2 regions of the Gracilibacillus sp. Marseille-QA3620 genome follow, and region 2 is predicted to be linked to the other one. Evidence: predicted binding sites of a transcription regulator. Region 2 holds the regulator's gene; the other holds the start of a gene.
What was found. The regulator CtsR, encoded in region 2, represses protease genes until heat stress. The targets are predictions, from matches to a motif close to ATGGTCAATAAAGGTCAAACA.

Region 1: the regulator CtsR is predicted to act here: its motif matches at 8,323-8,343, upstream of clpP (ATP-dependent Clp endopeptidase proteolytic subunit ClpP).

The regions. Positions count from the first base shown of each region.
Region 1 is NZ_CM143102.1:3,772,768-3,787,921, reverse strand. It holds gene rapZ (RNase adapter RapZ) at 1-826, shown strand, start outside; gene ACY8DX_RS19075 (gluconeogenesis factor YvcK family protein) at 801-1,793, shown strand; gene whiA (DNA-binding protein WhiA) at 1,829-2,770, shown strand; gene ACY8DX_RS19065 (HPr family phosphocarrier protein) at 2,823-3,077, shown strand; gene ACY8DX_RS19060 (immune inhibitor A domain-containing protein) at 3,358-5,730, opposite strand; gene ACY8DX_RS19055 (amino acid permease) at 5,919-7,313, opposite strand; gene clpP (ATP-dependent Clp endopeptidase proteolytic subunit ClpP) at 7,655-8,263, opposite strand; tRNA gene ACY8DX_RS19045 (tRNA-Arg) at 8,571-8,642, shown strand; gene rpoN (RNA polymerase factor sigma-54) at 9,004-10,284, shown strand; gene ACY8DX_RS19035 (glutaredoxin family protein) at 10,343-10,582, shown strand; gene ACY8DX_RS19030 (sugar-binding transcriptional regulator) at 10,739-11,770, shown strand; gene gap (type I glyceraldehyde-3-phosphate dehydrogenase) at 11,824-12,831, shown strand; gene ACY8DX_RS19020 (phosphoglycerate kinase) at 13,030-14,211, shown strand; gene tpiA (triose-phosphate isomerase) at 14,314-15,072, shown strand; gene gpmI (2,3-bisphosphoglycerate-independent phosphoglycerate mutase) at 15,069-15,154, shown strand, end outside.
Region 2 is NZ_CM143102.1:78,843-93,996, reverse strand. It holds gene clpC (ATP-dependent protease ATP-binding subunit ClpC) at 1-1,754, opposite strand, end outside; gene ACY8DX_RS00500 (protein-arginine kinase McsB) at 1,767-2,828, opposite strand; gene ACY8DX_RS00495 (protein-arginine kinase activator protein McsA) at 2,843-3,400, opposite strand; gene ACY8DX_RS00490 (CtsR family transcriptional regulator) at 3,425-3,886, opposite strand; gene ACY8DX_RS00485 (ISL3 family transposase) at 4,669-5,892, opposite strand; rRNA gene rrf (5S ribosomal RNA) at 6,093-6,209, opposite strand; tRNA gene ACY8DX_RS00475 (tRNA-Ala) at 6,216-6,291, opposite strand; tRNA gene ACY8DX_RS00470 (tRNA-Pro) at 6,311-6,387, opposite strand; tRNA gene ACY8DX_RS00465 (tRNA-Arg) at 6,394-6,470, opposite strand; tRNA gene ACY8DX_RS00460 (tRNA-Leu) at 6,488-6,573, opposite strand; tRNA gene ACY8DX_RS00455 (tRNA-Gly) at 6,589-6,663, opposite strand; tRNA gene ACY8DX_RS00450 (tRNA-Lys) at 6,733-6,805, opposite strand; tRNA gene ACY8DX_RS00445 (tRNA-Val) at 6,811-6,886, opposite strand; rRNA gene rrf (5S ribosomal RNA) at 6,894-7,010, opposite strand; rRNA gene ACY8DX_RS00435 (23S ribosomal RNA) at 7,078-10,013, opposite strand; rRNA gene ACY8DX_RS00430 (16S ribosomal RNA) at 10,162-11,717, opposite strand; gene lysS (lysine--tRNA ligase) at 12,096-13,577, opposite strand; gene dusB (tRNA dihydrouridine synthase DusB) at 13,755-14,753, opposite strand; gene ACY8DX_RS00415 (helix-turn-helix domain-containing protein) at 14,787-14,996, opposite strand; gene folK (2-amino-4-hydroxy-6-hydroxymethyldihydropteridine diphosphokinase) at 14,948-15,154, opposite strand, start outside.

The DNA.
Region 1 (15,154 bases), 570 kb from region 2:
AGATCTTGGCTTCTTCTGTGTGGATAATCTGCCGCCGACACTGCTTCCGAAATTCCTGGAATTAATGGAGGACTCAGGGAAGAAGATGAACAAAGTGGCTGTCGTCATGGACTTGAGAGGCCGGGACTTTTTTGACCACCTATTTAAGGCTCTTGATGATTTGAATGACTCCAAGACTTTTGTTCCAGAGATTTTATTCCTCGATGCAGATGATGATGTGCTTGTCAGAAGATACAAGGAAACAAGAAGGACACATCCGCTTGCTCCATCAGGACTGCCGCTTGAGGGTATTCGTCTTGAGCGGGATTTGCTTGAGGAGTTAAAAGGACGTTCTCAAAGTATTTACAACACCTCTGAATTGAAGCCGCGCGAATTACGGGAGAAGATTTCAAAGGAATTCGCGGTCAACCATCAGGTATCCTTCACAATCAATGTGATGTCCTTCGGGTTTAAGCATGGGCTGCCGATTGATGCCGATCTTGTGTTTGATGTTCGCTTCCTGCCAAATCCATTCTACATTGAGCATATGCGCCCGATGACAGGATTGGACAATGAGGTATCCTCCTATGTCCTGAAATGGAATGAAACACAGAAGTTTATTGAGAAGTGGGTAGATTTGCTTGATTTCATGATTCCGCAGTATAAGCGCGAGGGCAAGGCGCAGCTCGTCATTGCTGTTGGATGTACAGGGGGCCAGCATCGCTCTGTTACCCTTGCTGAATTCCTTGGCAACCGCTACAAGAATGAATATGATACGAGAGTTACGCATCGGGATATCAATAAAAGGAAGGTACACACAGATGACGTCCAAGTTAAGACAACCTAGGATAGCAATCATCGGGGGCGGTACAGGATTACCTGTACTGCTTCGCGGATTGAAGACCTATCCGGTTGATATTACAGCAATTGTTACGGTAGCGGATGATGGAGGCAGTTCAGGCCGTCTTCGCGATGAACTTGATATCCCGGCTCCAGGGGACATTCGGAATGTTCTCGCTGCGATGTCTGAAGTCGAGCCGCTCATTGAGCAAATGTTCCAGCACCGCTTCGATAATGCGGACCATTTGAGCGGGCACGCCCTTGGCAATCTCATCCTTGCTGCGATGACCTCCATTACGGGTGATTTTGTTCATGCAATCCAAGAGATGAGCAAGGTATTAAATGTGAAAGGGCAGGTATTGCCTTCTGCGAATCAAAGTGTCATTTTGCATGCAGAGCTTGATGATGGGGAGGTTGTGACCGGTGAGTCCAAAATTCCGTATTCAGGCAAGCGGATCAAGCGAGTATTTCTCAGCCCGGAAGAGATTGAGCCGCCGGCGGAAACGCTGCAGGCCATCCGCAATGCAGATATGATCTTGATGGGGCCAGGCAGTTTGTATACAAGCATACTCCCTAATCTTGTCGTCCCTTCAATTGCAGAGGAGATTGCAAACTCAAATGCAGCAAAGGTGTACATTTGCAATTTGATGACTCAGGCCGGAGAGACGCTGAACTATACGGCAAGTGACCATTTGAAGGTAATCAATGAGCATCTCGGTTCCCAGTGCGTAGATACAATCCTTGTTAACAAGGAAGAGATTCCTCCTCACTTGAAATTGAAGTATAAAGAGGAGTATGCACAGCCTGTTATTTTTGACATCAATCGGCTGGAGAAGATGGGTGTTCGTGTCATAAAAGAAAATATTGTTTCCATTCATCATAATCGAGTACGCCATGATACAGTCGCAGTCGCATCGATTATATATGATTTAATAAATGAAAGAGATTTGAAAGTCAGTAGTATCAATAGCTAATAAGCATGTCGTAAAAAGATAGAGGTGGAAAAAGGATGTCGTTTGCGTCGGAAACGAAGAAAGAGCTGACGAACTTAGAGGTTAAAGAGTGTTGTGCTCGGGCAGAACTATCCGCGCTGATTCGCATGAACGGATCCTTATCCTTTTCAAACCGCCATCTTGTTGTAGATGTCCAAACCGAAAATGCAGCGATAGCCAGAAGGATTTATACATTGCTGAAGAAGATGTATGATCTTCAGGTTGAACTGCTCGTACGGAAAAAGATGAAACTAAAGAAAAATAACGTATATATTGTCCGTTTCGCCGAGAAAGCAAAGGAAGTATTAACGGACTTAAATATCATTGAAGATGGATTTTCCATGGTGCACAATATTTCGGAAAGCCTCATTGAGAAGAAATGCTGCAAGCGTTCGTACTTGCGTGGAGCATTCCTTGCTGGAGGTTCGGTGAATAATCCGGAAACATCTTCTTATCACCTTGAAATCTCATCTTTATATAAAGAGCATAATGACGCTCTATGTGAATTAATGAATTCATTTGGATTGAAAAGCAAGACGCTGGAGAGGAAAAAGGGGTTCATTACGTATTTGAAGGAAGCAGAGAAAATCTCTGAGTTCCTCAATATTATCGGCGGGCATAATGCCCTATTGAAATTTGAAGATATCCGTATTGTGCGTGATATGAGAAATTCGGTCAATCGCTTAGTGAATTGCGAGACCGCGAACTTGAATAAAACAATTGGTGCGTCGCTGCGCCAAGTTGAGAATATAAGATATATAGAGAGCACGGTCGGACTTGATGTCCTTCCGGATAAATTACGTGAGATTGCCAGACTTCGTGTCGAATATCAGGATGTTACCCTGAAAGAGCTCGGAGATATGGTCTCAGGCGCTAAAATCAGTAAATCAGGCATTAATCATCGACTTCGCAAAATTGATGAAATCGCAGAAAAGTTAAGAGCCGGTGATTCAAAATAAGTAATTAGGCTTCACTAATAAACAGATAACTGTCGATAGGGAGGATTATGTCATGGTTGAAAAACAAGTAACAGTCCATTTAAAAACGGGCCTTCAAGCCCGACCTGCAGCACAGTTTGTACAGAAGGCAAGCAGCTTTTCTTCCGAGATTTACATCATAGAAGGAGATAAGAAAGTTAACGTAAAGAGTATTATGGGCTTAATGAGCCTGGCCATCAGCAGCGGCAGCACCATTACCCTGGCGGCAGATGGCAGTGATGAAGAACAAGCCTTACAATCGCTTGAGGAGTTCTTGAAAAAAGATTAATGGCTGGCTAAGACCGTCTCTGTAAATCCTAATGAAAGGATTTGCGGGGCGGTTTTTTTATGGGCGCAATCACTTGGGGAATGGTTGGATTTCGAGTGGCCAAAGCCTTAGCCCTTGGGATATCCAGCACCCTAAGAACAGGAGTTGACCCTGAAGATTGCCTGCAAAAACCTCTCGAATTACGCCATTTTGATTTTACCTATTGCCTGCTGAGATGATATAGAAAGCCATTCTAGCAGAAAAACACCCGGTGCCATCATCAGCACCGGGTGTTTTTTCATTAATTTTTCTTTACGACAATCTTACCAACGGAGTGGTCTTTGCTTTGGTTGACGACCTCGATCTTGAGACCGTATGTCGGGACGTTTCGTCCAGCATCAGGAAGATGCGGATTAAGGTAGTTTTTGCTGTCGTCGAAGATAGGGTAGGCTTTTGTGTCATTGTCTGTCATGGTTAAGCCAGTAAGGCTTGTGTAATCGATGAACATTTTGTCTGGTTTGGTTAAGCGGAACGCAGCATCGTGAATTTGGTAGCGTGTTGCTGCGATTGAGTTATCACTCCATTTGATGGCTCCTTGGTCAGCGTCCACGACTCCTAGATAGCCTTCTCCTGGATGTTTACCTGTCCAGTTGTCAGAATAGCTGTCATCGACATACCATACGACCATGCCGCCGTCATATTTCATAAGGGATTTGCCGCGTTTAATGTTCGCAAGTCCAGTGTCGACACCTTTATGGTTTCTCCATTCTACTAGGTAGTAGTGATCGCTTGCGAATTTACCTTCATCTTTCTTGAATCCTGCAAAGGTAAAGGAAGAATTCGCTCCATCTGCATTATCAGCTAAAATTTGTGTGCCATCAGCTGTGATTACGATATCGTCTACGTAGTAGCCGACGTCAATGGCTGCGACATCTGTCCAGTAGTTGAAACGAAGGTCAATTTTCTTACCGGCATAGGCAGAGAGGTCGAAAATTCCGTCAACCCATCCATTTGATGTGCCAGTGATTCCGTTCCCTGGGTTTTGGTTATACGGATTTGCTGTAGTGGTGATGTTGCCAGGAATGGTCTCCCAAGTGCTGCTGCCGCTTTCTTTTACTTGAATGGAGCCGTAATCCCAGTCTTGTTCAATTTGATACCAGATTTTAAAGGATAATTGAGCGGATGATTTACCTGTCAAATCAAGGGCTGTTGACATGGAATTATCCAGGTTATTGCCTTTGCCGCTATAGTACTCATATTGTCCGCTGTATGGCGTATTTACCTTTGTCAGTTTATCCGGCAAATTGATTTTCAAGGCATCCAAATTCGTGCCCTTTGAATTGGCTTGGTCAAGCAAATATTGTGTGCCCTTTTTGTTTAGGTCCGCAATGTCTATTTCTTCATATTTTAGCCAGTTGCTGTTTTGTTTGCTTTGCAGGTATTCTTTAGCATATGGGCTGAATCCGGTTGGCTCTGTACCTGGAATCTTACCTGCCCAAGAACCGCTTGCCATGATGGACCAGTAAGCAACAGCCTCGCCTTGTCCGCTGTATTGCGTGTCATATTCATCCGGCAGGCCAAGATCATGTCCATATTCATGGGCGAATACGCCGGCTGCTCCGTCGATTGGCATGATGGTGTAATCATAAGCGGCCATTTTGCCATTCCAGTATTCTACGTCTGTTTCCGTGTTTTCAATTGGGAATACTTTTCCTAGGTTCCAGCGGTGAGACCAAATAGCATCTCCGCCAAGTGTTCCGCCGCCAGCTTCTTCACCGACACCAGAGTGGATGATCATTAAGTGGTCAACCATGCCGTCCGGCTCGCGTGTGTTTCCGTCGCCATCAAGGTCATAGCGGTCCTCTTGGTCATATTCGGATAAATCAATGTTCGGGTCCAGCGCTGCTGCTTCAAGTGCTTCTTTGACAAGGTCACGCGGATTTTGGTCACTGCCGTCAGGAGTTGGAACGTTGCCTCCGTAGTAAGCAGCAGGATACTTGGCTTGATACCAGCCGGCAACTTCGCCGTCAACGGTATAGCTTCCGCCCGATTGCTGTTCATAGTATTGTTTCATAGAGATAAGTTTTTCTCCGTTTGGTCCCTTATAGCCTTTTTTGCCGAAAACCATATCCTCGTAATGTTCGTTTGGATAATCTTTATAATACATATCAGAGTCCTCTGGACGTACATTATTACGGGCATAATCAGGGAACTCAATGGCTAGGACTAGTACTTTATCTTCTTGTACATCCCCGCGGTATTTTTCCTCTTTTACAGACTGGATTGGTTTGTTGTCAGGGTCTTTCCCTTTTCCTTTGGAGCCTTTGCCTTTTTTCTTATCCAGTTTCTTTTGAAGGGCTTTTCTTTCTTTATCGAATTCTTTGGAGTTATCCTTTTTTAGGCTTTTCTCCTTGTTTTTCAAGTACTTATCCAGCTGGGCTTGCTCCTCTTTCTTAGAGGCGTTTTTCTTGATATACCCTTCCTTTTTAAGCATCTTAATTAAGCGTTCCTCATTGGCGATGCTACGGTCGAATGGTCCGGATACATGCTCGTGCGTTTTTTCACTGGAGGCAGCTGTATCAGCAAATGCTTGCTTTGTCATTGCTCCAGGTGCCCAGGTAGTGAGTGTCAAGGCGGCAGCAAAGGCGGCAGTTAATAATGGTTTTGCACGCAAATCAATTCCCCCTAATTTTTTTTGTTGAATTCAGAATGTTAATATTCGAAGTTAATTGTCACAATTCCTCTAATTTTCCAAAAAACGGTGAAATAGTTCTGGGTAAGAGTATAGATATCGTGATTAAATACCTAATGAAAATAAAAAAAGGAGCCATCCAATCTGGGGATGGCTCCTTTCATAAAGATTTATCGAGTTGGTTTCTTTTTCATTAGGAACGGATATAAGACAAGCCCTAATCCGAAAAGTCCAATGCCTAGGAAGAAGGTCTTTAAGTCAGCTGTGCCTGTTTTAATAACCCAAAGAGAGTAAATCAAGGCTAGTACCGTGATGATGGTGTCGATTCTGCGTGAACGCTGCCGATTCTCATACGTTTCACCTGTGATGACCAGTTTCAACTGATAAATGACAGAGACCAAATAGGGAATCAAGTATGCTAGTGTCGCGACCACCATCGCAAATTGGTAGGCTTCCATGATTGTGCCTGAGATGGTTGCGAACAAGAAAAATTGCGTTAATAGATTGGTCACCGTTAAAGAGAATACTGGACTTCCTTTTTTATTTGTTTTGGCAAATGCAGTTGGGAACAGATTAGCCCTTGCTGCTTGATAAGGCACCTCTGAACTGACCACGATCCAACCGACAGTTGAACCGAAAAGGGAAACGAGGGCAAGTCCTGCCAGGATATAGGCTCCCTTCGTGCCGATGGCAACCTGAAGGGCATCAACAAGCGGCTTTTGTGATTGCTGAAGCTCCTCTTGAGAAAGGGCACCCATTGTCAATAAGGTGATGCCAACATAGATGGCAATAGCGATAATCAAGCCTGTGATAGTGGCTTTTTTAACATCTGATTGTGATTTAGCCCTGTTGGAGAGCATAACGGCTGCTTCAACGCCAATGAAGGCCCACAGGGTCGCAATCGCAGCTCCGTTTAATTGTCCGAGCAGGTTGCTGCTTGTTCCATCAGCCGTGATGAAATCTTTGCCGTTCAGCAGATTGGCTGAGTCAAAGATAAAGATAGTTGCGACAATGAATAAGGTGAAACCAATCACCTTAGTGATGGTGGCGAGTAAATTCAATCTGCCGGCACTATTGAAGCTTTGGACAAGAATGTATTGAATACCCCAAAGCATGATTGAGCAGACGGCGAATGTTAAGAGCTTCCCTAACTCAAGCGTGAATGCACCTGCTGACCAGATGATTTTTTCACTGACCATGATTGGAAAGAAGGTAGACATATAGCCGGCAAATGATATGATGACAGACGCAGTCGCTGCCCAGTTAGCTGCCCAATATCCCCAAGCAACCGCATAGCCTGCAATTTTGCCTGCCTTCGGTGATTTGAAGAATGCCTGCGCATAGCTTTGCGGACCTGTCTTCAATTCCGGTTTGCGGATGGCGAGATTACCGAATACGAGCGCAATCATCAGCACTCCGAACCCTGTCAACAGCCAGGCTAGTGTGGCTCCTGTTGGACTTGCTACTTTTGCTAGATTGGCTGGGAGCATGAAGATGCCGCCTCCGACCATATTTCCAACGACGAACATTGTTAAGATCCAAAAACCCCAATTTTTTTGATTCATGCTGTATTTCTCCTCTGTGTATAAAAGTAAACGTAAAAACCCATGCAGACATCTTTCCGCACGGGTAATCATCCAATGCGGGCGCGGGTAAATGACCCGTGCCCATGATTTATATGAGCATAAGGGTCAGCTGTTATGATGATGTCGATGTCGGCCTATTTGCTTGAACATAATCAGCACTCCTTAAAAGGTAGATTGTAAGTATGGTTTATACTAACATGTATCTTTATTTTGGTAAAGTGATAAACTATTAGAGAGGTAAAATGTAGAGAGGAGGCATTAAAAAAAGCAGGCAGGAAATCCGGTTAGATTTCCTGTCTGCTTCTTAGAATCATAATTGATTAGTCGTTTTTCTTGGCAGCGTCTGTTACGTTGCGAGTGATGATGCGGTCTACAAGACCATATTCAAGGGCGCGGTCAGCTGTCATGAAGTTGTCACGCTCTGTATCACGCTGAATCGTTTCAAGTGATTGACCTGTACGTTCAGCTAGAATTTGGTTTAAGCGCTCACGCATGAAGAGAATGCGTTTAGCGGCGATTTCGATTTCAGTCGCTTGGCCTTGCGCTCCTCCAAGCGGTTGGTGAATCATGACTTCACTATTAGGAAGGGCAAAACGTTTGCCTTTCTCACCAGCTGCAAGAAGGAAAGCACCCATGGATGCTGCCATACCGATACAGATAGTGGAGACTTGCGGTTTGATGTACTGCATTGTATCATAGATCGCCATACCAGCTGTAATGCTTCCGCCAGGGCTGTTAATGTATAGGTAAATGTCTTTTTCCGGGTTTTCTGTTTCCAGGAATAGAAGCTGTGCAACGATGGAGTTAGCCACATTGTCATCGATGGCGCTTCCAAGCATGATAATACGGTCTTTAAGCAAGCGGGAATAAATATCGTAAGCACGTTCCCCGCGGTTTGTTTGTTCAATGACTGTAGGGATTAAATTCATTAGTTTCTCCTCCTTTATGTATTAAAACATATTCACTTCGTGTTTTTATCATACACCTTTTGGTCAATAAAGGTCAAACAAAAGACGCATGATGAAGATATTTTCGGAAAAATTCATGGCAGGGTTAGGTCTTTCCTCGGGTTATGTATGGGAAAGTTTCAAATAGAGAAGAGACTACACGCCAACATTTCATGAAAGTTTCCTGCTAACCATCTTACCCAAGTTTTAGTATTGTAAACCTTCACATGATTGTTCTTGCCAAATCGATTGATGTTCATTATAATATATTTTTGTAGGCTAACATTTTGCCCTTGTAGTTTAACGGATAAAACACAAGATTCCGGTTCTTGAGCTGGGGGTTCGATTCCCTCCAAGGGCGTACCGGTTATGCAAGAGAGGCTCTTCAAGCAATTGCTTGAAGAGCTTTTTTGTTTTCTCTCTCATATTGATAGTAGGACAGGTACAAATATATGGGGTGATCCGGGCGCGTCGACGATAATGGAACCGAGGTGTTCTGCGCTTATAACTTCTCAGGTAGATGCCAGAGTATGCAGTGCAGTCTAATTTTCGGGACTGGTCTTAAATGGAGGCTGCCATAATTTTTATTGACACAACCGGTGGAGAGGTAATTTCTTTTGTAACTTATTATCCCAAAATCCCCAATCTTTCCCTTGCTCAAATAGATACCATTCACTACTATTAAAGTAAGTACTATGAGGCAGGAGGCGAGGTTGTTGAAGATGGAGATGGGATTGTTTCAACAGCAGAGCTTGAAGCTGGCGATGACGCCGGAGTTGAGCCAGGCAATTATGCTTCTGCAGTATCCAGCCATTGAACTAACCGCTTTTATGGAGAGCAAGGCACTCGATAATCCATTGATTGAAGTGGAGAGCGGATATGAGCCGCCCAGCGGCCGCAAGCATGGGGATATGTCATGGATCAATCAAATCAGTGATGACCGTCCTGGCTTACATGCCTATTTAAAGGGGCAGATTCCTTTTAAGGTAATGGATGCCAAAGAGCAAAAAGTACTGAATTATATGATTGATAATATTGATGATAATGGATATTTAAGGCTTACCTACGAGGAGGTCAATGCGGTTTTCCCTGTTCAGAAGGCTGAATGGGAAGTAGCCAAGACCATTCTTCAGACGTTAGATCCTGCAGGAGTAGGAGCAGAGAGCCTTAGTGAATGCCTGCTTATCCAAGCACGAAGGAATAAAAATGAAAGCGCTTTATTAAAGGTTTTGCTGACAGATTATTTCACATCATTTGTAGAGAAGAGATGGAAGGAGCTATCAAGAACACTTGATGTGCCAGTCGTGGAGATTCAGCGTATCTTTGATCAAATACAGGCTTATAATCCGCGTCCTGGAGCAGCATTTGGCTCTGAGCGCTCCCAGTATACGCTGCCGGATGTAAGGGTCTTTCCATCAAAGGGCAAGCTCATAGCAGAGATTGTCGAGTCTTGTCGAGTGAGGATAAGGGAATTTGCCATTGGGATTGAGGGGCAGCAGGATGAGGCGGCCATGCGTTATATCCATCAGAAACGGATGGAGTATAAGTGGCTGCAAAAGGCGATTCAACAAAGAAATGAAACACTTCTTCATGTGACAAATGCCATAATTGAAAAGCAGATTGAGTATTTTGTCACAGGCAAAACGGATTTCATAAAACCACTTGTGATGAAGGATATTGCTGAGCTTATTGGGATGCATGAGTCAACCGTGAGCAGAGCCGTTCGTGATAAGATGATGGAAACGCCATTTGGGATCATCCCGATGAGGATGTTTTTCTCAGCTGGGCTGCAAACAGAACAGAGTGCTGATGCATCCGCTTTAAAGGTAAAGAAGGAAATCGAGAATTTAATCGCTTTAGAGGAGAAGGAGGCACCGTTGTCTGATCAGGCTATTGCCGACGAGCTGAAACAAAACCGGGGCATTGTCATTTCAAGAAGAACGGTTGCTAAATATAGGGAACAAATGAGAATTCCTTCCTCTTCGAAAAGAAGACGTTATTAATAGGAATATTCGGGGTATATAGAAAACTACATTTATTAAGAGACAGGTGGTTAGTATTGTGAGAGTTCCTATCGTTCATTTTTATACGAAGAAGGATTGTCCTCTTTGTGAGGAGGCAAAAGACTTATTGAAATTACTGCAGCGCGAGAAGACGTTTACCCTGCTGGAAGTGGACATTTATGCGAATGATCGGTTGCTCGAGCAATATGGTTTGATGATTCCAGTCGTAGAAGTTGACGGGGAAATCATACAATATGGAAAAATCGATATCGATGATGTTCGCCATGTATTGGCATGATTTCATAAGTTCACAATTTAATCTATTGTATTTCAAGAAAACTCCTGATAATATATAGGTACATCAGGAGTTATTTTTTTTACATAAACAGGGACACAAAATGTCTCACCTGGACATAAAATGACCAAGGATTATATTAAAGGAGTTTGAATTTATATGGATGGATCTCTCCATTTACAAAAAAAGTTAATTCCCGATATATTCGAGGTCATGCAAAAACGATACAATATTCTGCGGTCGATTCGCACAATGCAGCCAGTCGGCAGAAGAAGCCTTTCCTTAACACTGAACATTACGGAAAGAACTTTGCGGAGTGAAGTGGAGTTCTTGAAGGAGCAGAAATTGATTGATATCGCAAGCTCCGGAATGACAGTAACGAATGAAGGGCAGGAAGTATTGGATAACCTTGGTGGTGTAATACGGCAACTTTCGGGTATAGACGAAATGGAGCACCTTCTACAGGAAAAATTGGATATCGACAAAGTCATCATTGTCAATGGAGACAGCGATACTTCTCCATGGGTTATTGATGAATTGGGACGTGCAGGAGCTGCGCGTATGAAAAGTCTGCTTACGGGTAAAAATATCATTGCCGTAACAGGTGGAACAACGATGGCCGCTATCGGTAAGATGCTGCCGAATGTTTCGGAACTCCCAAATGTCGAGGATATACTCTTTGTTCCTGCAAGAGGAGGACTCGGTAAGGGGGCCAGCTATCAGGCTAATACAGTCTGTGAACAAATGGCTGAGAAGATGAATGCCCGTTATCGTGTTTTGTATGTTCCAGATAATCTAAGCGAAGCAGCCTACAACACATTAACGAGTGAACCTGCAATTGGGGAAGTGCTGGATTTGTTGAAATCCTCTAATATTGTCCTCCATGGGATTGGCGAAGCGAAAACCATGGCTGAACGAAGGAAAGTATCCGCTGGTGAGCTCAATGAGCTTGAAAAAAATCAGGCAATTGGCGAAGCGTTTGGATATTATTACGATGAAGATGGAAACATAATTCAGAAAGTCCGTACCATTGGACTGCAATTAGATGATCTGCCGAATATCGAGCATGTCATCGCGGTTGCCGGGGGAGCTTCAAAGGCAAAGGCCATCAAAGCCTACATCAAAATGGCACCGAAGAAACCGATTTTAATTACGGATGAAGGTGCAGCAATTCAGTTACTTAAGGGCTAACACCCTTTTGAATAAAAATTATTTACTAAGATTCCAAAAGGAGGAACCTTCTAATGGCAGTAAAATTAGGTATTAATGGTTTTGGTAGAATTGGACGTAACGTATTCCGTGCAGCGTTGAAAAACCCTGAGGTTGAAATCGTAGCAGTAAACGATTTAACTGATGCAAAAATGCTTGCACACCTTTTACAATATGATTCCGTACACGGAACTTTAGAAGAAAAAGTAACAGTTGACGGCGACTACCTAGTAGTTGGCGGACACCGCGTTAAAGTTCTTGCTGAAAGAGATCCAGCTCAACTTGGTTGGGGAGATCTTGGCGTAGATATCGTTGTTGAATCTACTGGCCGTTTCACAAAACGTGCTGACGCTGCGAAACACATCGAAGCTGGCGCTAAAAAAGTTATCATCTCTGCACCTGCATCTGACGAAGATATCACAATCGTTATGGGTGTTAACGAAGATAAATACGATGCGGCTAACCACGATGTAATCTCTAACGCATCTTGCACAACTAACTGCTTGGCTCCATTCGCTAAAGTATTGAATGACAAATTCGGTATCAAACGCGGTATGATGACAACAGTTCACTCTTACACAAATGACCAACAAATCCTTGACTTGCCGCACAAAGACTACCGTCGTGCGCGTGCTGCTGCTGAAAGCATGATCCCAACAACTACTGGTGCTGCTAAAGCTGTTGCGCTTGTATTGCCTGAACTTAAAGGTAAATTGAACGGTATGGCTATGCGTGTACCAACTCCAAACGTTTCTGTAGTTGACCTTGTTGCAGAACTTGAAAAAGAAGTTACAGCTGAAGAAGTAAACGCTGCTTTGAAAGCTGCTGCTGAAGGCGAATTGAAAGGTATTCTTGAGTACAGCGAGCTTCCATTAGTATCTCGTGACTACAACGGAACTACTCAATCTTCTACTATCGATGCACTTTCTACTATGGTTATGGATGGCAACATGGTTAAAGTACTTTCTTGGTACGATAACGAAACTGGCTACTCTAACCGTGTAGTAGACCTTGCAGCTTACATCGCTAAAAAAGGTCTTTAATTCGAATCCTTTTGGATGTCTGAGCAATTAATATAATTGTCAACTTGAGGGGGAAGGGGAAGATTCCCCTTTCCCTTGTTTTTTTGTTTTCATTCAGGATTAAGCTTTGGGCAGAGGTTTAAGGTGAATGAAGCTTGGACAGTTCAGGGCAGAAACTGTTTCTAAGCACATTGTTTTGATTTTAAGGAGGTTCCTACAGTGAACAAAAAATCAATTAAAGACATTGATGTAAAAGGCAAAAAAGTATTTTGCCGTGTAGATTTTAACGTTCCGATGCAAAACGGTACAATCACGGATGATACGCGTATCCGTGCAGCACTTCCAACAATCCAATACCTAATGGAACAAGGTGCGAAAGTTATCCTTGCAAGCCACATGGGCCGTCCAAAGGGTGAAGTGAAGGAAGAGCTTCGCTTAACTCCTGTAGCGATTAAATTGAGCGAGCTTCTTGGCAAAGAAGTAGGAAAAGCAGACGAAGCTTATGGCGACGCTGTAAAAGCTCAAATCGAAAAAATGAACGATGGCGATGTTCTATTGCTTGAAAACGTTCGTTTCTACCCAGGTGAAGAGAAAAACGATCCTGAACTAGCAAAAGAATTTGCTTCCTTAGCAGATATCTTCGTTAACGATGCATTCGGTGCCGCTCACCGTGCACACGCTTCTACTGAAGGAATCGCAAAACACATTCCTGCTGTTTCCGGTTTCCTTATGCAAAAAGAATTGGATGTACTTGGCAAAGCAATGTCTAACCCAGAACGTCCATTCACAGCTATCATCGGCGGAGCGAAAGTTAAAGATAAAATCGGCGTAATCGAAAACCTTCTTGATAAAGTGGATAACTTGATCATCGGCGGTGGTTTAGCTTACACATTCATCAAAGCTAAAGGCTACGAAATCGGTACTTCCCTCTTAGAAGAAGACAAAATCGACTTAGCTAAATCCTTCATGCAAAAAGCTGAAGAAAAAGGTGTTAAATTCTACATGCCAATCGATGCGGTTATCGCTCCTGAATTCGGCGAAAACGTAGAATCTAAAATCGTTGATATCGATGCAATCCCAGCTGACTGGATGTCCCTTGATATTGGACCGAAAACAGTTGAATTGTATGCAGATGTCATCAAAAACTCTAAATTAGTCATCTGGAACGGACCTATGGGCGTATTTGAATTTGATAAATTCGCTAACGGTACAAAAGGTGTAGCAGAAGCGCTAGCTAATTCCGATGCGTTCAGCGTAGTTGGCGGAGGAGACTCTGCAGCGGCTGCTGAGAAATTCCACCTTGCTGATAAGATGTCCCACATCTCTACAGGCGGCGGAGCTTCCCTTGAGTTCATCGAAGGCAAAGAGCTTCCTGGCGTAGTTGCTTTAAACGATAAATAAGAATACTCTCAGGAAATTTCCTATACAGGGTGTATTTTGCCAAGGGCCCTGGTAAAATACAGACGAATAGGCATTTCTGAAAAAGAGGAAGGATGTTTTAAATTGCGTAAACCAATTATCGCTGGTAACTGGAAAATGAATAAAACTCTTTCTGAAGCGATCAGCTTCGTGGAAGAAGTTAAAAATGTTGTTCCTTCAAATGATGCAGTTGATACTGTTGTCTGCAGCCCGGCTCCATTCCTTGGTCAGCTTGTTGAAGCGACTAAAGGGACAAACGTTGCTGTAGGTGCACAAAACATGCACTTTGAAGAGAACGGTGCTTTCACAGGCGAAGTAAGCCCTGTTGCACTTGCAGACTTAGGCGTACAATACGTAATCCTAGGTCACTCTGAGCGCAGAGAAATGTTCAATGAAACAGACGAATCTGTTAACAAGAAAACATTGGCTGCGTTCAAACATAACCTAACGCCAATCGTTTGCTGCGGTGAAACGCTTGAAGAGCGTGAAGCAGGCAAAACAAAAGACTTGGTTGCAGACCAAATCAAAAAGGCGTTCGCTGGTCTTACAGACGAGCAAGCTAAACAAGCTGTTATCGCTTATGAGCCAATCTGGGCTATCGGCACAGGCAAATCTTCTACAGCACAAGATGCAGATGAAGTTTGCGGCCATATCCGTCAAACAGTTGCAGAAAGCTTCAACGCTGACGTTGCGGCTGCGGTTCGCATCCAATACGGCGGAAGCGTAAAACCTGAGAACATCAAAGAATATCTTGCAGAAGAGAACATTGATGGTGCATTAGTTGGCGGCGCAAGCCTTCAACCAGCTTCTTTCTTAGGTTTATTGGAGGCTGTTTCTAAATGAGCAAAAAACCAGTTGCGTTAATCATCCTAGATGGTTTCGGAGCACGTGACACAGAACAAGGTAATGCTGTTGCACAAGCGAA
Region 2 (15,154 bases):
CGGGAGGTTGAGTGTTTCTCCATGTACTCAGACATGTCAATCCGAATCATGGCATCCTCATCTCCAAACATGGACTCAGCAAGAGCTCTAGCAAGCTCGGTTTTACCGACACCGGTAGGCCCTAAGAAGATGAAGGAGCCAATTGGACGCTTCGGATCTTTAAGACCAGCCCTCGCTCTGCGAACCGCTTTCGAAATAGCCTTTACAGCCTCTTCCTGACCAATGACACGATTATGAAGAATGTCTTCCATATTCAACAGTTTATCAGATTCTGTCTGCGCAAGCTTCGTAACCGGGATTCCAGTCCAGCTGGAAACAACATGTGCGATGTCATTCACTGTTACCTCGCTGTTTTCCTTGCCCTGCTTTTCCTTCCAATTACGTTTTGTATTCTCAAGCTCTTCACGCAATTTTTGCTCCATATCGCGTAAGGAAGCTGCTTTTTCGAACTCCTGACTTTGAACTGCCGCATCCTTTTCTTTGCGTGCCTCCTCCAGTCTCACCTCAAGTTCTTTCAAATTAGGTGGTGTTGTATAAGAGCGGAGACGCACCTTAGAGCCGGATTCATCAATTAAGTCGATGGCTTTATCCGGAAGGAATCGGTCAGAGATGTAGCGGTCTGATAATTTTACCGCTGCATCAATTGCTTCATCGGTAATAGATACTCGATGATGGGCCTCATAACGATCACGCAGACCCTTCAAAATTTGAATGGACTCATCAATTGTCGGCTCATCCACTTGGATTGGCTGGAATCTGCGTTCAAGTGCTGCATCCTTCTCAATGTATTTACGATATTCATCAAGCGTCGTCGCACCAATACATTGAAGCTCACCGCGTGCGAGTGATGGTTTCAAAATATTAGATGCATCAATGGCACCCTCAGCTCCGCCTGCACCAATCAAGGTATGAAGCTCATCAATGAAGAGGATGACATTGCCGGCTGCTCGAATTTCGTCCATCACCTTTTTGAGGCGGTCCTCAAATTCGCCGCGGTATTTAGTACCGGCTACAACCGTTCCCATATCCAGTGTCATGACGCGTTTGTCCCGCAAAATCTCTGGGACCTCATTATTGACGATTTGCTGGGCGAGTCCTTCAGCTATCGCTGTTTTACCAACACCGGGCTCTCCAATCAAAACAGGGTTATTCTTCGTGCGGCGGCTCAACACCTCAATCACACGCTGAATTTCTTTCCCTCTGCCAATTACCGGGTCAAGGCTTCCCTCTCTTGCAATGGCGGTCAAATCACGTGCCAGGCTGTCAAGGGTAGGTGTGCTGGCTGCAGAGGAGGCTCCTCCTTGATGAACACCCGATTCATTGCTGCCAAGAAGCTGCAATACTTGCTGTCTTGCCTTATTGAGGCTGACGCCTAAATTATTCAACACTCTGGCTGCGACGCCTTCTCCTTCACGAATCAGCCCAAGGAGGACATGCTCGGTTCCCACATAGGAATGGCCCAATTTCCTTGCTTCATCCATGGAAAGCTCGATAACCTTTTTCGCTCGGGGAGTATAATGGATCGTTTGAACCGTCTCAGAACCTTTCCCAATGAGATTTTCAACCTCTTCTTGGATTTTTTCCGGGCTTAATCCAAGGGCATATAGTGCCTTCGCGGCAATGCCGTCTCCCTCTCTCACCAATCCAAGTAAGATATGTTCCGTACCGATATTATTATGACCGAGCCTGATTGCTTCTTCCTGTGCAAGTGCGAGTACCTTTTGTGCTCTTTCTGTGAATCGACCAAACATCATGATAAGTTCCTCCTATTCTTTCATTGGTTTATCTTCTAATGCCAGCCTTTCCCGAATGAGAGAAGCTCTTCGTATATCTCTTTCTTTTGGGTTCAGCGGCCCGCCTGCATAGCGCTGCAGGAAACCAGGCTGCGTAACAACCATTAATTCATTTAATATATGTTTCGTAATATTGGGGATGTATCCTAAATCAATCCCCAGCCGAACATCTGATAAACATTTAGCCGCTTCCTTAGACTCGAGGATGCGGGCATTCGATAAAATCCCTAAGGAACGGAATACCCTATCTTCCAATTGTATGTTTGAAGATTGGACCAATGTATCACGCGCGGCTTTTTCCTGCATAATTATTTGCTTCACCACACTGTCCAAGTCCTCAGCAATGGCTTCCTCGGTCTTTCCAAGCGTCATTTGATTCGAGATTTGAAAAATATTCCCGAGTGCCTCGCTGCCTTCTCCATACATGCCCCGAACGACCAGTCCAAGCTGATTGATGGCCGAGATGATTCTATCCATTTGCCTTGTCAGCACCAGCCCCGGCAAATGCAGCATCACAGAAGCCCGCAGACCGGTACCAACATTGGTAGGACAGCTCGTTAAATACCCAATCCTCTCATCAAATGCATAATCAAGTTCATTTTCAAGCAAATCATCAATCCGGCTCGCTACATCTAAAGCCTCTTTCAGCTGAAGTCCAGGGAATAAACATTGAATCCGAATATGGTCTTCCTCATTTACCATGATACTGACCTCTTCATTCTCTGTGATCAAGACTCCGCCCATCTCATATTCTTTCGCAAGCAGCGGGCTGATCAAATGTTTCTCCACAAGAACCTGTCTGTCGAGCGCCTGAAGGTCTCTCAACCTCACCATCTCCAAAGTGCCGAGTCCCGGCAGATACTGGCCACCAAGACGATTCTCCACTTTGCGGAGCATCTTAGCCGCCTCCTCTGCGGAGAACACTGTCGGGAAGGAAAGATCCTTCACATTACGTGCAAGCCGAATTCTCGAACTCATCACGATATCTGATTCCGGACCTTCCTGGTTCATCCATGAACTAATTGCATGGTTCATAAAATTTTCAATCGTCAACCTTCCCCGCCCCCTTCCTGAGACGCAGCCTCAATCTCCTTCTCAAGCTGACGAATCTCATCACGGACATGTACAGCCTTTTCAAATTCTTCTTGCTCAATCAACGCTTGCAGGTCTGCCTTCAAGTCATTAATCTGCTTTCTTATATGAAGCGTGCCGCCGGCTCTTTTTGGTATCTTGCCTGTATGGTTTACATTCCCGCCATGAAGCCTGCTTAAAACCGGCTCCAAATATGGCGCAAAGGTTTCATAGCATTGCCGGCAGCCAAACCGCCCGCTATTCACAAACTCCCGGTAAGTCAAATGGCAATGAGGACATTCCAGCTGGTCGCCCCCAAAGCCGGGACTCGCCTTCGTCGATGTCATGCCAAGACCCATATTTAAAAGGCCTGCAAGTAAATTGTTGAAAGATAAATTGCCCCCATCATGGAGCATAAAGATATCCCCCTTCTCAGCGGCGCAATGCTCGCAAAGGTTCACTTCTGCCTTCTTGCCGTTAATCACCTTCGTGAACTGCAGCGTAGCAGGCCGTTCATTACATTCCTGACAAAGCATTTCTCCACCTCATTCACTACTCACTTACTTATATCGTAACGTCATAAACATCGCCTTTAAAATTCTTGCTCTAAGCTCATCACGCTCAGGCAGGTCATAATGTAAAACTGAGCGATCCATCACACTCATCATAATTTTTGCTTCACGGATAGAAATCACTTCTTCCTCAACGAGCCTTCCAATTAACGCCTCTGAATTACTTTGAGAAATCCGGTCACCAATTAAACTGCTGAGCTGTTCAATAAGATGTGCCCTATCATGTGACTGAACCCGCATAATACGAATATATCCGCCTCCGCCACGCTTGCTCTCCACAACATAGCCTCTTTCGATGGTAAAGCGGGTGTTAATAACATAGTTGATTTGAGAGGGGACACATTGAAACTTATCAGCAATCTCGCTTCTTTTAATTTCGACTAATTCCTTCTCACTCATCTCTAATACATTCTTTAAATAACTCTCAATAATATCTGATATATTCTTCATCGCTTGACTCCCCCTCTCGCCGCTCTGACTTTGACTATATTTGACTTTAATTATAAAAAAGTTTTCTCATTTTGACAATGAATTACTCTATTCATTTCACTATGTATATACATTATTTCGCAAAAGGGCTATAAGGCAAAAAGCCAATAATAAAATTTTACCCATATTCTCTTTATTAGAAACCCTCTACATCAACATTTTATGGTAATTATATAAAAAGAAGAAATAGGGTATAGGAGGTACGGTAAAACGATGGAGGAGGCAATACAGATGGTTGTGAAAATTTGTGTGAATGAATGATCTTCTTTCTCTAACTTGATACCTGATTTGAGCGGGAGTGAGTTGGGCTGTCTTTGTTGAGGGAGCGGAATTTAACCATCTTTCGAACACCCTTTCCCCATGCTTCCTATGCCTTGCATGAGGTAAGGGTGGGAGGAACATGGCTTGTCCCACCTTTTGTCCACCTTCTCTTCATCTTTCCGATGTATTGTATGGTCAAAGGGTGGGCTTTCTCTGACGACTCCCACTCTTCACCCCCTTTGCATGGACATAGGATGGGTATCCTGAGCATTCCTCTTCTTCCCCATATAAAAACAAAAGACCAGTTCCATTAAGAACTGGTCCCTCACCATTCAGTAAATTGATTCTCAGACTGCCCGTTATAGAACCGAGCAATTTTCCATACCCCTGTTCGGAGCCTTTGAATATACCCTACAAGTTATATGCATGATAAAAATAGGTTCTTTTTCAAGTGTTGGGGTAGAGTCTTTTTGCTCTACCCCTTATCCTAATGAATCGCCGATGTTTTTATATTGATGATGGAGAAGGATTCTCGCGCGGAATCGGGTGAAATTCCGATAGCCAAATCCATTCCGTTTCATGACCTTTGTCAAATTGTTTAAGCCTTCCACAAACCCATTCGAGTAATTGAACTCGAAGCGATTTAAGATTTCTCTTTCCCAGTTTCGATACGTTTGGACTGTCTTGCTCAATTCAGGAATGCCACTCTCTTCTACCTTCTGATAGAACTTGCGAAGTTCTTTCTGCGTCTCCACAATCCCATTTTCTCCATTTTCTTTTGCCTTATAAAACCAAGTATAAAAGGCTTCCTTGAGCTCATACGCTTTCTGGAGCTCAGGGGAAAAGCTGAAGTATCGCTGAAGAAGCCATTGGTCTTTCTCCGTTAATTTATGAGCAGCTTTATGAAAGATATAGCGGGCTTTCTTGCATTTCTTTCGGTCATATTCATGCCACCTGGCCTGTTCCCTCACTCGAACCCGATCCAGCGCCCAATTCATATATCGCACAAAGTGAAAGCTATCCGCCACAATGATGGGACGATCCAACGCCTGTTGAACCGCCGCTTTAAAGGCCTGGCTCATGTCCATGACCACCACTTTCACCTTCGCGCCGTATTGGCGCAAATAGTCCTTGATGGTGTCCTTTCGCCGGTTTGGTAGGATGTCAATTGGCTCGCGAGTCTCGGCATTTGCGATGATGAGCTGGTACTTTTCCTTGCCTGTATTCCCCTTGAATTCATCAATGGCAATCACTTCTGGTAAGGCTGACTTCCCCTTCATGGAGGACGGGACAATGGCATCAAACCGCCGGATGATGGTACTGACGGATGTGTGGTATTGAGCGGCGATTTCCTTGAATGTCTTCGCTTTGATGGCTCGTATTTGTACTTGTTGGTTCCATTCTTTTGAGAAGCGTTGATACCGATCGACAAACGGATTCTGTTCGGCAAACCTTTTCCCGCATTGACAGGCATACCGGCGTTTACGATACTGGAGAATCGTTGGTCGTTCCGCCATTTTCAGATGTCGAACGGACTGGATGCGATAATCATGAACCTTCCCTGTTTTCTCGCCGCATCTTGGACAAATATGCGGGGTCAGGGGCATCTCCACGGTCATTTCAAAAACACCATGATCATTTACCTTGGACTTTATCACCTTAACGTCTTCTAAACCTGGCAATGTTATGTTAAAATTCAAGAGCACACATCTCCTTTTCGACTTGTTTCTCGACAATTCAAGTATAAGAAAAGTGGAGCATGTGTGCTCTTTTTTTATGTCCGTTTTTTGTGGACACCCCAACATTTAGTATAGAACCTAAAAATATTAGGCTGCACTGACTCTTTCTTAATAACAACCAATAGATAAAACAAAAAACCAGCTCATTACTGAACTGGTCTCTTTGTGCCCGGCAACGTCCTACTCTCACAGGGGCGTGAGCCCCAACTACCATCGGCGCTGAAGAGCTTAACTTCCGTGTTCGGAATGGGAACGGGTGTGGCCTCTTCGCCATCATTACCGGACTTATATGGTGGAGCCTAGCGGGATCGAACCGCTGACCTCCTGCGTGCAAAGCAGGCGCTCTCCCAGCTGAGCTAAGGCCCCATATAATTTAAGTTGTAAATGGTCGGGAAGACAGGATTCGAACCTGCGACCCCTTGGTCCCAAACCAAGTGCTCTACCAAGCTGAGCTACTTCCCGCAATAATGGCGCGCCCGAGAGGAGTCGAACCCCTAACCTTTTGATCCGTAGTCAAACGCTCTATCCAATTGAGCTACGGGCGCATTTAAAAGAGATAAAGTGCCGAGGGCCGGTCTCGAACCGGCACGGTAGTCACCTACCGCAGGATTTTAAGTCCTGTGCGTCTGCCAATTCCGCCACCCCGGCATTATGGTTGGCAATTGGAGCGGAAGACGGGATTCGAACCCGCGACCCCCACCTTGGCAAGGTGGTGTTCTACCACTGAACTACTTCCGCATGGATCATGCACATTTTTCGTTTCGGAACTTAAATAGTCCATCACGACAGAATTATTTAAATAAAGAGTGAGCCATGAAGGACTCGAACCTTCGACCCTCTGATTAAAAGTCAGATGCTCTACCGACTGAGCTAATGGCTCATATATGGTGGAGGATGACGGGATCGAACCGCCGACCCTCTGCTTGTAAGGCAGATGCTCTCCCAGCTGAGCTAATCCTCCATATGATGCCCGGCAACGTCCTACTCTCACAGGGGCGTGAGCCCAAACTACCATCGGCGCTGAAGAGCTTAACTTCCGTGTTCGGAATGGGAACGGGTGTGGCCTCTTCGCCATCGTTACCGGACTTATTCAAGAATGTTGAATCATTCTTTCAAAACTGGATAATGTTTGTTTGGCGTATGCGTTTGTTCTTGGTTAAGTCCTCGAACGATTAGTATCCGTCAGCTCCATGTGTCGCCACACTTCCACCTCGGACCTATCTACCTGATCATCTTTCAGGGTTCTTACTAGCTTGCGCTATGGGAAATCTCATCTCGAGGGGGGCTTCATGCTTAGATGCTTTCAGCACTTATCCCGTCCGCACGTAGCTACCCAGCTATGCTCCTGGCGGAACAACTGGTACACCAGCGGTGCGTCCATCCCGGTCCTCTCGTACTAAGGACAGCTCCTCTCAAATTTCCTGCGCCCACGACGGATAGGGACCGAACTGTCTCACGACGTTCTGAACCCAGCTCGCGTACCGCTTTAATGGGCGAACAGCCCAACCCTTGGGACCGACTACAGCCCCAGGATGCGATGAGCCGACATCGAGGTGCCAAACCTCCCCGTCGATGTGGACTCTTGGGGGAGATAAGCCTGTTATCCCCGGGGTAGCTTTTATCCGTTGAGCGATGGCCCTTCCATGCGGAACCACCGGATCACTAAGCCCGACTTTCGTCCCTGCTCGACTTGTAGGTCTCGCAGTCAAGCTCCCTTGTGCCTTTACACTCTGCGAATGATTTCCAACCATTCTGAGGGAACCTTTGGGCGCCTCCGTTACTCTTTAGGAGGCGACCGCCCCAGTCAAACTGCCCACCTGACACTGTCTCCCACCCCGGTTCAGGGGTGCGGGTTAGAAGTTCAATACAGCGGGGGTAGTATCCCACCGACGCCTCCACCGAAGCTGGCGCTCCGGCTTCAAAGGCTCCTACCTATCCTGTACAAGCTGTACCAAAATTCAATATCAGGCTGCAGTAAAGCTCCACGGGGTCTTTCCGTCCTGTCGCGGGTAACCTGCATCTTCACAGGTACTATAATTTCACCGAGTCTCTCGTTGAGACAGTGCCCAGATCGTTACGCCTTTCGTGCGGGTCGGAACTTACCCGACAAGGAATTTCGCTACCTTAGGACCGTTATAGTTACGGCCGCCGTTTACTGGGGCTTCAATTCGCACCTTCGCTAATGCTAAGCGCTCCTCTTAACCTTCCAGCACCGGGCAGGCGTCAGCCCCTATACTTCGCCTTGCGGCTTCGCAGAGACCTGTGTTTTTGCTAAACAGTCGCCTGGGCCTTTTCACTGCGGCTCACCTGGGCTTTGACACCCTGGTGAGCACCCCTTCTCCCGAAGTTACGGGGTCATTTTGCCGAGTTCCTTAACGAGAGTTCTCTCGATCACCTTAGGATTCTCTCCTCGCCTACCTGTGTCGGTTTGCGGTACAGGCACCTTCTTCCTCGCTAGAGGCTTTTCTTGGCAGTGTGGAATCAGGAACTTCGGTACTCTAGTTCCCTCGCCATCACAGCTCAGCCTTGTGTGATGAGCGGATTTGCCTACTCATCGGCCTAACTGCTTGGACGCGCATATCCAACAGCGCGCTTACCCTATCCTACTGCGTCCCCCCATCACTCAAATGGAAGAGAGGTGGTACAGGAATATCAACCTGTTGTCCATCGCCTACGCCTTTCGGCCTCGGCTTAGGTCCTGACTAACCCTGAGCGGACGAGCCTTCCTCAGGAAACCTTAGGCATTCGGTGGAAGGGATTCTCACCCTTCTTTCGCTACTCATACCGGCATTCTCACTTCTAAGCGCTCCACATGTCCTTCCGGTCATGCTTCACAGCCCTTAGAACGCTCTCCTACCACGCATACCATACGGTATGCATCCGCAGCTTCGGTGATACGTTTAGCCCCGGTACATTTTCGGCGCAGAGTCACTCGACCAGTGAGCTATTACGCACTCTTTAAATGGTGGCTGCTTCTAAGCCAACATCCTGGTTGTCTGGGCAACTCCACATCCTTTTCCACTTAACGTATACTTTGGGACCTTAGCTGGCGGTCTGGGCTGTTTCCCTTTTGACTACGGATCTTATCACTCGCAGTCTGACTCCCGAACATAAGTCTTTGGCATTCGGAGTTTGTCTGAATTCGGTAACCCGATGAGGGCCCCTAGTCCAAACAGTGCTCTACCTCCAAGACTCTCAGTTCGAGGCTAGCCCTAAAGCTATTTCGGAGAGAACCAGCTATCTCCAGGTTCGATTGGAATTTCTCCGCTACCCACACCTCATCCCCGCACTTTTCAACGTGCGTGGGTTCGGACCTCCATCCAGTGTTACCTGGACTTCATCCTGGACATGGGTAGATCACCTGGTTTCGGGTCTACGACCACATACTCATACGCCCTATTCAGACTCGCTTTCGCTGCGGCTCCGTCTCTTCAACTTAACCTCGCATGGGATCGTAACTCGCCGGTTCATTCTACAAAAGGCACGCCATCACCCGTTAACGGGCTCTGACTACTTGTAGGCACACGGTTTCAGGATCTCTTTCACTCCCCTTCCGGGGTGCTTTTCACCTTTCCCTCACGGTACTGGTTCACTATCGGTCACTAGGGAGTATTTAGCCTTGGGAGATGGTCCTCCCGGATTCCGACGGAATTCCTCGTGTTCCGCCGTACTCAGGATCCACTCGGGAGGGAACGAAGTTTCGGTTACAGGGTTGTTACCTTCTCTGACGGACCTTTCCAGGTCGCTTCGCCTACCCCGTTCCTTTGTAACTCCACAATGAGTGTCCTACAACCCCAGAAGGCAAGCCTTCTGGTTTGGGCTGGTTCCGTTTCGCTCGCCGCTACTCAGGAAATCGCGTTTGCTTTCTCTTCCTCCGGGTACTTAGATGTTTCAGTTCCCCGGGTGTGCCTTCATACACCTATGAATTCAGTGTAAGATACTGCTCCATTACGAACAGTGGGTTTCCCCATTCGGAAATCTCCGGATCAAAGCTTACTTACAGCTCCCCGAAGCATATCGGTGTTAGTCCCGTCCTTCATCGGCTCCTAGTGCCAAGGCATCCACCGTGCGCCCTTATTAACTTAACCGTTAAAAAACTCTTACTCGGTTTTTATACATTAATGACGCATTACTTTGCCTTACTACATTATCCAGTTTTCAAAGAACAATTTTCAGAAGGATTGCTCCTTCAAAACTAAACAAAACTACTTGGCTGAGGCAGTCTATATTCCTTAGAAAGGAGGTGATCCAGCCGCACCTTCCGATACGGCTACCTTGTTACGACTTCACCCCAATCATCTGTCCCACCTTCGGCGGCTGGCTCCCGTAAGGGTTACCCCACCGACTTCGGGTGTTACAAACTCTCGTGGTGTGACGGGCGGTGTGTACAAGGCCCGGGAACGTATTCACCGCGGCATGCTGATCCGCGATTACTAGCGATTCCAGCTTCATGCAGGCGAGTTGCAGCCTGCAATCCGAACTGAGAGTGGTTTTATGGGATTTGCTTAACCTCGCGGTCTTGCTGCCCTTTGTACCACCCATTGTAGCACGTGTGTAGCCCAGGTCATAAGGGGCATGATGATTTGACGTCATCCCCACCTTCCTCCGGTTTGTCACCGGCAGTCTCCCTAGAGTGCCCAACTGAATGCTGGCAACTAAGGACAAGGGTTGCGCTCGTTGCGGGACTTAACCCAACATCTCACGACACGAGCTGACGACAACCATGCACCACCTGTCACTCTGTCCCCCGAAGGGGAACGCCCTATCTCTAGGGTTTTCAGAGGATGTCAAGACCTGGTAAGGTTCTTCGCGTTGCTTCGAATTAAACCACATGCTCCACCGCTTGTGCGGGCCCCCGTCAATTCCTTTGAGTTTCAGCCTTGCGGCCGTACTCCCCAGGCGGAGTGCTTAATGCGTTAGCTGCAGCACTAAGGGGCGGAAACCCCCTAACACTTAGCACTCATCGTTTACGGCGTGGACTACCAGGGTATCTAATCCTGTTTGCTCCCCACGCTTTCGCGCCTCAGCGTCAGTTACAGACCAAAGAGTCGCCTTCGCCACTGGTGTTCCTCCACATCTCTACGCATTTCACCGCTACACGTGGAATTCCACTCTTCTCTTCTGCACTCAAGTCCTCCAGTTTCCAATGACCCTCCACGGTTGAGCCGTGGGCTTTCACATCAGACTTAAAGGACCGCCTGCGCGCGCTTTACGCCCAATAATTCCGGACAACGCTTGCCACCTACGTATTACCGCGGCTGCTGGCACGTAGTTAGCCGTGGCTTTCTGGTCAGGTACCGTCAAGGTGCCAACCTATTCGAATGGCACTTGTTCTTCCCTGACAACAGAGCTTTACGACCCGAAGGCCTTCTTCGCTCACGCGGCGTTGCTCCGTCAGACTTTCGTCCATTGCGGAAGATTCCCTACTGCTGCCTCCCGTAGGAGTCTGGGCCGTGTCTCAGTCCCAGTGTGGCCGATCACCCTCTCAGGTCGGCTACGCATCGTCGCCTTGGTGAGCCGTTACCTCACCAACTAGCTAATGCGCCGCGGGCCCATCCGTAAGTGTTAGCTAAAAGCCAACTTTCCCTCTGACACCATGAGGTGTCAGAAACTATTCGGTATTAGCACCGGTTTCCCGGAGTTATCCCAATCTTACGGGCAGGTTGCCCACGTGTTACTCACCCGTCCGCCGCTAATCATCCGGGAGCAAGCTCCCATCTGATTCGCTCGACTTGCATGTATTAGGCACGCCGCCAGCGTTCGTCCTGAGCCAGGATCAAACTCTCCAAAAGATGTTTGATCTAGCTATTAAAAATAAAACATTGACGAGAGTTAAACTCTCAATTTTTAAGACTTGCTTAGCGTTTCGTTTTGTTTAGTTTTCAAAGAACAATTTTCTTCGTTGTCGTTTTTGGCGACTTAACTATCTTACCAAGTTCAGTCTTCCGTGTCAACAACTTTTTTATTCTTTTTTTCGTCGTTCGCTTTAGGTCAGCGGCGACGTATATAAATATATCACCCGTCATTTTATATTGCAATAGTTATTTATGAAAAAAATTATAGTTAATTTATTTAAAATATTTAATAAGATAATACTCGTTGCAAAAGGTAAATGTTATGGGGATATACATAAAAAAAGAGCCATGTCTCCATGGCTCTTTTTAAGTATCTTATTTATGTCTCATAAGCGGGAATAACAGTACGTCACGAATAGATGGAGAGTTCGTTAACAGCATAACGAGACGGTCGATGCCGATACCGAGCCCGCCTGTTGGCGGCATGCCATATTCTAACGCTTCGATATAATCGTCATCCATCATATGAGCTTCATCATTACCTTGCTCACGCTCTTTTAATTGTGCTTCAAAGCGTTGTCTTTGGTCGATAGGATCATTTAGCTCTGTGAAGGCATTAGCATGCTCACGCGCAACGATAAAGAGTTCAAAACGATCTGTAAAGCGAGGGTCCTCTGCATTTTTCTTCGCTAGCGGAGAAATCTCAACTGGATGACCATAGACGAATGTAGGCTGAATCAATTTCTCTTCAATCTTTTGCTCGAAGAATTCATTGATGATATGGCCAACTGTCATAGATTCAGTAATTTGTACATCATGCTCTTTCGCAAGTGCACGAGCTTCTTCTACACTCATCTCTTTCCAGAAGTCTACACCAACATATTCTTTTATTGCATCGACCATATGAAGTCTCTTCCATTTTGGCGCAAGATTTACTTCATATTCACCGTATGGAATTGTCGTTGTTCCAAGTACTTCTTCAGCAATGTAAGCAATGACATTCTCAGTGAGGTCCATAATGTCATGGAAATCAGCATAAGCTTCATAAAGCTCAAGCATGGTGAATTCAGGGTTATGGCGTGTAGATACGCCTTCGTTTCTGAATACACGGCCAATTTCGTAAACCTTTTCTAATCCACCGACAATAAGGCGTTTTAAGTGAAGCTCAATCGCAATACGCATATACATTGGCATATCAAGAGCATTATGATGCGTTACGAAAGGTCTTGCAGATGCACCGCCGGCAATGGAGTGAAGCATTGGTGTTTCCACTTCCAAGAAGCCGTTATCGTCGAAGTAACGTCTCATCGCTTGGATAATACGGCTTCTTGCAATAAAGGTCTTTTGGCTTTCTTCGCTTGTAATCAAGTCCAGATAGCGTTTACGGTAGCGCTCCTCAATGTCTTTAAGACCATGGTATTTCTCCGGCAGCGGGCGCAAGGATTTAGTCAGGAAGGTAAATTCATTGACCTTGATGGACAATTCGCCAACTTTAGTCTTAAAGACTATCCCCTTAATACCAACGATATCACCTAGGTCAGCCATCTTAAAGAGCTCATAGGCATCCTCACCAATTGCGTCTTTTCTTACATAAATTTGAATTTGGCCGCTAACATCTTTAATGTGTGCAAAACCAGCTTTCCCTTTTCCGCGTTTGGTCATAATACGGCCGGCAATGGATACTTCAATACCCTTTGCTTCAAGCTCTTCATTTTCCAATTCGCTGAACTCTGTAATAATCTCTTGAGCCAAATGTGTACGCACGAATTTTTGTCCGAATGGATCAAGGCCCAATTCAGCAATTCGCGTCATTTTATCACGTCTGACCTGGAACTGGTCATTTAATTCTTCGCTCATTTACTACTCACTCCATCTCTGTATCGCTATATACTGTTTTTTATTTTACACAAAATAACACCATAAGACACCAGTATCTACTTGAATTTTTTAAAATAGCAGAAAAACTGCCGGAACGGACCCGGCAGCTTATGATTCATGCTTATTTTAGTAATTAGATGCAAGGCTGTCAAATCATCAAACAGCTTCCGTTACTTGACCCTCTGCTTCAATGTCTTCTACAAGTCCATAGAGCAGCCCGACAAGCTGGTCGCGTGTCTCTACAATATTAATTTCTTTCCTTATCTTCCCGCTGCCTTGCACGCCCTTTAAATACCAGGCGGCATGCTTTCTCATTTCGCGAACAGCGATATATTCATCCTTCAGGGCAATCAGCCGGTCTAGATGGAGCACGCATACGTCCATTTTCTCGCGTACGGAGGGCTCTGGCAGCAGGATACCGCTCTCGAGATATTTAACCGTCTGATACATCATCCACGGGTTCCCAAGCGCCGCACGACCAATCATGACCCCATCACAGCCTGTCTCATCAAGCATGCGTTTAGCATCCTGTGGAGTTTGGACATCACCATTACCGATGACTGGAATATTGACCGATTCCTTCGCAAGCTTGATGTAATCCCAGTTCGCTTGCCCTTCATACATTTGTACGCGTGTACGTCCATGGACAGCCACAGCGCTTCCGCCAGCCCTTTCAACAGCCTGCGCATTTTCTGCCACGAGGATATGTTTATCATCCCAGCCAATGCGCATCTTTACCGTAACCGGCTTTTCTACCTTATCGACTACCGCAGAAACCATCTCATAGATTTTATCTGGATTCAATAGCCAGCGGGCTCCTGCTTCACATTTAATAATCTTATTAACCGGGCAGCCCATATTAATATCAATAATGTCTGCATTCGTATTCTTGTCAACGAACTGGGCAGCCTGAACGAGAGATTCCTTCTCCCCACCAAAAATCTGCAGGGACAACGGCTTTTCACGCTCATCGATGTAGAGCATGCTCAAAGTCTTCTCGTTGCCATACACAATTCCCTTGTCACTGACCATTTCTGCACAAACAAGACCGACTCCGAATTCCTTCACCGTCAGACGGAAGGCAGAATTACATACTCCAGCCATCGGAGCCAGCACTACCGGGTTCTTCATTTCGACGTTCCCAATCTTCAGCATGAATATGACCTCCCTATCCGTGTTTTTATTCATCTATTTAACAGGAGGCTTCAATTCCTCCATCGTAATCCCCAGCTGCTCCGCCACATCCGTCAAGAAGGTTGTTGTCGGGTTCCTGTTTCCCCGTTCCACTTCCCCAAGCATGGAGACGGATACACCAAGCTCCCTAGCGAATTCTTCTTGCGTAAAACCTTTTAATTTCCGGAAAGCCCGAATGCGCCTTCCCCATCTTTCTGCTTCCATACTCGAACCCCTTTTTTGTCGGGGATATCGTCCATGACTTCCCTTACCGGTTTGTCCATATTTGGCAGAGTGATGTCCTTATCAAGTTCCACGAGCGGAATGGCAACAAAGGCTCTTTCCATAATTCGCGGGTGCGGGATAATCAAGTTTTCCGTGAC